One region of the Kitasatospora saccharophila genome, then DNA from elsewhere that is predicted to be linked to it. Evidence: riboswitches for the same ligand, from Rfam matches in the RefSeq annotation. Region 1 holds a riboswitch; the other holds the start of a gene.
What was found. A riboswitch is a leader RNA that binds a small molecule or an ion and turns the genes downstream of it on or off. The one in region 1 is predicted to bind glycine.
Positions count from the first base shown of each region.

Region 1 (3,200 bases):
CGCATGCCGGCCATCGCCGCCGAGGCCGCGTTGGTGCCGTGCGCGGAGGACGGGATCAGGCAGACGTCGCGCTGGGTGTCGCCGTTGGCCCGGTGGTACGCCCGGACGGCCAGCAGGCCGGCCAGCTCGCCCTGCGAGCCCGCGTTCGGCTGGATCGACACCGCGTCGTAGCCGGTGACCTCCACCAGCTGCTGCTCCAGCCCGCGGATCAGCGTCAGGTAGCCCTCGGCCTGCTCGACCGGGGCGAACGGGTGCAGCTGCCCGAACTCGGGCCAGGTGATCGGCTCCATCTCGGTGGTCGCGTTGAGCTTCATGGTGCAGGAGCCCAGCGGGATCATGCCGCGGTCGAGCGCGTAGTCGCGGTCGGAGAGCCGGCGAAGGTAGCGCAGCATGGCGGTCTCGGAGCGGTGGCTGTGGAAGACCGGGTGGGTGAGGTACTCGTCCTCGCGCAGCAGCTCGGCGGGCAGCGCGTCCGCGTCCTCGGCGATCTCCGCCGTGACCCCGAACGCGGCGAACACGGCCGCCAGGTGCTCGCGGGTGGTGGTCTCGTCGCAGGAGACCGAGACCCGGTCGCCGTCGACCTTGTGGACGTTGACGCCGCCGGCCAGCGCCGCGGCCACGACCTGGTCGGCCCGGCCGGGGACGACCGCGGTGACGGTGTCGAAGAAGGCGTCGTGGGCGAGTTCGACGCCGCCCGCGCGCAGGCCGGCGGCGAGCGCGGCGGCGTAGCGGTGGGTGCGGCGGGCGATGTCGGCGAGGCCGTCGGGGCCGTGGTAGACGGCGTACATGGAGGCCATCACGGCGAGCAGCACCTGGGCGGTGCAGATGTTGGAGGTGGCCTTCTCGCGGCGGATGTGCTGCTCGCGGGTCTGCAGGGCGAGCCGGTAGGCGCGGTTGCCGTCGGCGTCGACCGAGACCCCGACCAGGCGGCCGGGCAGGTTGCGGGCGTACTCGGCGCGGACGGCGAGGTAGCCGGCGTGCGGGCCGCCGAAGCCCATCGGGACGCCGAAGCGCTGCGAGGTGCCGCAGGCGATGTCGGCGCCGAGCTCGCCGGGCGAGCGCAGCAGGGTGAGGGCGAGCAGGTCGGCGGCGACGGCGACGACGGCGCCGAGCCCGTGGGCCTGGTCGATGACGGGCTTGATCTCCCGCACCGCGCCGGAGGCGCCCGGGTACTGGAGCAGCACGCCGAAGACGCCGCGCTCGGCGATCTCGGCGGGGATGCCGTTCGAGAGGTCGGCGGTGACGACCTCGACGCCGGTCGGTTCGGCGCGGGTCTCGATCACGGCGACGGTCTGCGGCAGGGTGTCCGCGTCGACCAGGAAGACGCCGGGCTTGTTCTTGGTGACGCGCCGGGCCAGGGCCATCGCCTCGGCGGCGGCGGTGCCCTCGTCGAGCAGCGAGGAGCCGGAGGTGTCCAGGCCGGTCAGGTCGGCGACCGCGGTCTGGAAGTTGAGCAGCGCCTCCAGGCGGCCCTGCGAGATCTCGGGCTGGTACGGGGTGTAGGCGGTGTACCAGGCCGGGTTCTCCAGCACGTTGCGCAGGATGACCGGCGGGGTGAAGGTGCCGTAGTAGCCGAGGCCGATCATCGAGGTGAGGACCTGGTTGCGGCCGGCCAGCTCGCGCAGTTCGGCGAGCACCTGGGCCTCGCTGCGGCCGGCGGGCAGGCCGAGCGCGGTGAGGCTGCGGATGGCGTCGGGGACGGCGGCGTCGGACAGCTCGTCCAGGGAGGCGTAGCCGACCTGGGCCAGCATCTTCTGCTGGGCGTCGCTGTCGGGGCCGATGTGGCGGTGCTCGAAGGGGCTGGCCTGCTCAAGGTCGCTGAGCGTCGGCTGGGCGTTCATGGGGGTCGGGCCTCCTGGTCGCGGACCGGCGGTGGTACGCACGCCGACCGACTGCCGTGGAAGCCGGGCGCGCGGGCGAACCCGTCAGCCTCCCCCTCTGTCATCGGTACCTGAGAGCTTCACGCGTCCGGGCCGGGGCCCGGACGGCTTGCACCGTCGGCGAGGGCGGGGACGGCCGGCTCCGGTGCCGACGGTCCTGCCCTGCTTTCCAGAGTGACCTGTTCTCGCTCGGTACGGATGCCTGAGAGATTCCGGGGAGGGGTTGCTCCTTCGGCGTCCCGCACCCCCCTGTCCGGCGGGGTCGGGACTCTCCCGAGCGGGCTCGGCGGTCGCCTCCGAGGTTACCAGCGCGGGCCTCGGGGATCACCGGTGCGGCCCTGTGATCTGCCCCGGACGGCGGTGTCCGGAGTGCCGCCGTCCGTTACGTGACGTTTGGTGTGAAGTGGCGGCCCGGCAGGCTCCTCCGACCGCCTCCCGGACATCCCTGAGGAGCGGCAGGACTGGAGGACAGCGTGCAGACCGATATCGATCCGCGCGACCTGATCGGGCACAAGGCGGTCGACCGGAACGGTGACAAGATCGGCACGGTCGACGAGGTGTACCTGGACGACGCCACCGGCGAGCCGGAGTGGGCGGCCGTCCGCACGGGGATCTTCGGCCGGGACGCCTTCGTCCCGCTGACCACCAGCGAGTTCGCGGGCGACGAGTTGCGCGTCCCGTACGACAAGTCGCTGATCAAGGAGTCCCCGGACTTCGGCGTGGGCCAGCACCTCTCGCCCGCCCAGGAGTTGCAGCTGTACCGCTACTACGGGCTGGACACCGGCGGCGACGCCGGCTCGGAGCCCGCGGCCCCGGCGGCGAAGGCGGCGGAGGCCGGAGCGGCCGGAGCGGCCGGAGCGGGGGCGAAGGAGCACCAGCGCCAGGAGCCCGCGGTGGACCGCGATTTCGGCACCCTCGCCTCCTCCCCCTCACCCGCCCCGGCCCCGGCCCCCGCGCCCGCGCCCGCGCCCGCCGCCGCGGATCCGGCCGCCGCCGCTGCCACCGCCGCCCCCGCCCCGGCCGCCTTCACGACGGCGAAGGCGGCGCCCGCGCCGACCCGGCAGGACGCCCAACAGTCCCAGTCGCAGTCGCAACCCCACCAGGCCCAGCCCGAGGGCCGGGCGGCGGTGGAGCCGACCGCGCCGGTGGAGATCACCTGCCGCGAGGAGCGGATCGACATCAGCACCGAGTGGCACGAGGTGGGCACCACCCGGCTGCGCAAGTACGTGACCACCGAGCAGGTGGAGCGCCGGGTGCCGGTGGTGCGCGAGCGGGTGCGGGTGGAGCGGATCCCGGTGTCGGACGCGGAGCGGGCGGCGC
Region 1 covers NZ_BAAANS010000040.1:68,305-71,504, forward strand. The annotation lists gene gcvP (aminomethyl-transferring glycine dehydrogenase) at 1-1,841, opposite strand, end outside; glycine riboswitch at 1,932-2,058, opposite strand; glycine riboswitch at 2,061-2,166, opposite strand; gene ABD345_RS26525 (PRC and DUF2382 domain-containing protein) at 2,354-3,200, shown strand, end outside.

Region 2 (3,200 bases), on a different contig from region 1:
GACCACGTCGACGTGCTCGCAGCCGCCGTAGTAGCGGCGGCCGGGGTAGCCCTCGGCGTACTTGTTGGTGAGCACCGAGCCCTGGGCCTCCATGACCGCCACCGGGGCGAAGTTCTCGGAGGCGATCATTTCCAGGGTGGTCTGCTGGCGGTGCAGCTCGGCGTCGACCGCGGCGGCGATCTCCGGGTCGAGCGCGTGGAGGGACTGGTTGAGGACCGTCATGAGGGGGTCTCCCGGTCAGGCGCCGGTGAAGGCGGTGTAGCCGTCGGCGTCGAGCAGCTCGTCGGTCGCCTCGACCCGGACCTTGAACAGCCAACCGCCCGCGAAGGGCTCCGAGTTGACCAGGGCCGGCTCGTCGATGACGGCCTGGTTGACCTCGGTGACCTCGCCGGTGGCGGGGGAGTAGAGGTCGCTGACCGACTTGGTGGACTCAAGCTCGCCACAGGTCTCACCCGCGGTGACGGTGTCACCCACCGCCGGGAGCTGGACGTAGACGATGTCGCCGAGGGCGTCGGCCGCGTGCGCGGTGATGCCGACCGTCGACACCCCGTCCACGGCGGCGGTCAGCCACTCGTGCTCCTTGGTGTACTGCAGGTGCGTGGGGTTGCTCATGGCGTCATTCTCCAGGATCGCGGGAGGGGAGGGCGCGGCCGTCCGCTGTGCGGACGAACCGGAAGAGGACTTCCAGGGGTCAGCGGCGCGGGGTCAGCGGGCGCGCTTGTAGAACGGCAGGGCGACGACCTCGACCGGCTCGGCCCTGCCCCGGACGTCCACCGCGACGGCGGTGCCCGGCTCGGCGTGCGCGGCGTCCACGTACGCGATGGCGATCGGCTTGCCCAGGGTCGGGGACGGCGCGCCGGAGGTGATCCGGCCGATCGCGGCGCCCTCGGCGTCCACCACCGCGTACTCGGCGCGCGGGACGCGCTTGCCCTCGGAGACCAGGCCGACCAGCTTGCGCGGGGGGGCGCTCTCGGCCGCGGCGGCGGCCTCCTCCAGGGCCTTGCGGCCGACGAAGGCGCCGCCGTTGGTGGTCTTGTCGAAGCGCACCACCCGGCCCAGGCCGGCGTCGAACGGGGTCAGGTCGGTGGACAGCTCGTGCCCGTACAGCGGCATGCCCGCCTCCAGGCGCAGCGTGTCGCGGCAGGACAGGCCGCACGGGACCAGGCCCTCGGCGGTGCCGGCCTCGGTCAGCGCCGTCCACAGGTGCGCGGCGTCGGCGGGGGCGCAGAACACCTCGAAGCCGTCCTCGCCGGTGTAGCCGGTGCGGGCCAGCCAGACCCGGCGGTCGGCCACGGTGGCCGGCAGCAGGGCGTAGTACTTGAGGCCGGGCAGGTCGGCGTCGGTCAGCTTGGCCAGGATGCCGTTCGCCTCCGGGCCCTGGACGGCGAGCAGCGCGTAGGCGTCCCGGTCGTCGCGGACGGTGGCGTCGAAGCCGGCCGCGCGCTCGGTCAGCGCGTCCAGCACCACCTGGGCGTTGGAGGCGTTGGCGACCACCAGGTACTCGTCCTCGGCGGTGCGGTAGACGATCAGGTCGTCCAGGATGCCGCCGTCCTCGCGGCAGATCATCGTGTAGCGGGCGCGCAGCACGCCGAGCGCGGAGATGAAGCCGACCAGGGCGTGGTCCAGCAGCTCGCCGGCCTGCGGGCCGGAGACGGTGATCTCGCCCATGTGCGAGAGGTCGAACAGGCCCGCCCGGGTGCGGACGGCGAGGTGCTCCTCGCGCTCGCTGCCGTAGCGCAGCGGCATGTCCCAGCCGGCGAAGTCGGTCATGGTGGCGCCGAGCGAGCGGTGCAGCGCGTCGAGCGCGGTCAGGCGGAGGGACACGACAGGACTCCCGGGATCTGGAAACGGGCAGGCTGGGGCGAATCTCCCCATCTGTCGTCGAACCTGAGAGCTTCACCGCCTTCCAACAGGATGGCGGCTTGCACCGTGGGTGGGCGCACGGCGCGGCCGTGTCCACTTTCCAGATCTGCCTCGCCCGGGCGGTAGGGGTGCCTGAGAGATTCCGGGGAGGACTTGCTCCTTCGGCGCCGGTCGCGGCCCAGCGGGCCGTTCCGGCTCTCCCGCGCGGGTTCGAGCGGCCGGTATGAAGTTTGACTTCGAGCGGGCCCATCATGGCACGCCCGGGGCCGCGCGCGGGAGAGGGGTCCGATCACCGGCGCACCCGGGCACCGCGCCGGTGCGCCGGGCCGCCGCACCGGTGCGCCCCCGCGCGCCGCTAACCTGATCGCAACTGCTGACGTGGAGGGGCGACATGGGGTTCCCGCTGGGTGGGGTGCCGGAGGGCGGGGCCTGGCCGGCCAACGAGCTGGAGCGGGTGCTGACGGCCGCGCTCGGCGACCCCGGGGCGACGCCCCGGGTGATCGAGGTGCTGGCCCGCAGCCAGGTGTGGATCCCGCTGCCGTCCGGCACCGCGCCGGACGCCGAGGCGCTGGACCTGCCGACGCTGGAGCTGGCCGGCGCCCCCTACGTGCCGGTGTACTCCTCGCAGGAGCAGTACCTCCGGCACTGCCCGGGCATCCCGTTCGCGATCGCCCCGATGTGGGAGTTCGCCCGCGGGCTGCCGCTGGGCATCGGCATCGCGGTCAACCCGGAGGCGCCGGTGGGCATCCCGGTGCCGCCGGAGGGCGTGGGCGAGCTGCGGCGCGGGCCGCGCGGCGAGGAGTGGGAGGCGCAGGGCGTCACCGAGGGTGCCCGGGTGGCGCTCAAGGAGCCCGAGCCGCACCAGGAGCCGTTCGCCTTCCTGGCCGCCGCGACCGGCGAACTCATGGGCCTGCCGGGCGTGTTGACGGCCCGTCGGGCGCTGGCCCGGGTGGAGGGCGAGCCGACCCTGCTGTACGTCGGCGTGCAGCTGGACCCGGCGGCCCCCGCCGACCCGGCCGAGGTGAACACCGCGCTCGGCCGGGCGCTCGGAACCGCGCCGCCGAGCTGGGGCGTCCACCTGGTGCTGCTCGACCTGGTCGCGGATCCGGTGGTGGACTGGCTGCTGGGGCGGGTACAGCCCTTCTACGTGCGTCCGTGACCGCTGCCGGTCCGCCGGCCCGGTCGGCCGCGCGCGGTACGGCGGCATGACGACCGTCGGGTGCGCCCCATAGGGTTGCCCCGGCACACCGGAGCACGGTGGCGAGCGGACGAGAGAGTAGGGCGGCGACGTGACGGGAGCAGCCGGCGACCCGGGGGCGGTCGAGCACGCCCTCGCA
Region 2 covers NZ_BAAANS010000021.1:50,129-53,328, reverse strand. The annotation lists gene ABD345_RS17065 (serine hydroxymethyltransferase) at 1-222, opposite strand, end outside; gene gcvH (glycine cleavage system protein GcvH) at 238-612, opposite strand; gene gcvT (glycine cleavage system aminomethyltransferase GcvT) at 706-1,875, opposite strand; glycine riboswitch at 1,866-1,973, opposite strand; glycine riboswitch at 1,974-2,076, opposite strand; gene ABD345_RS17050 (enhanced serine sensitivity protein SseB) at 2,255-3,022, shown strand; gene ABD345_RS17045 (enhanced serine sensitivity protein SseB C-terminal domain-containing protein) at 3,153-3,200, shown strand, end outside.
Region 2: another riboswitch for glycine. It lies ahead of gcvT (glycine cleavage system aminomethyltransferase GcvT); the one in region 1 lies ahead of gcvP (aminomethyl-transferring glycine dehydrogenase).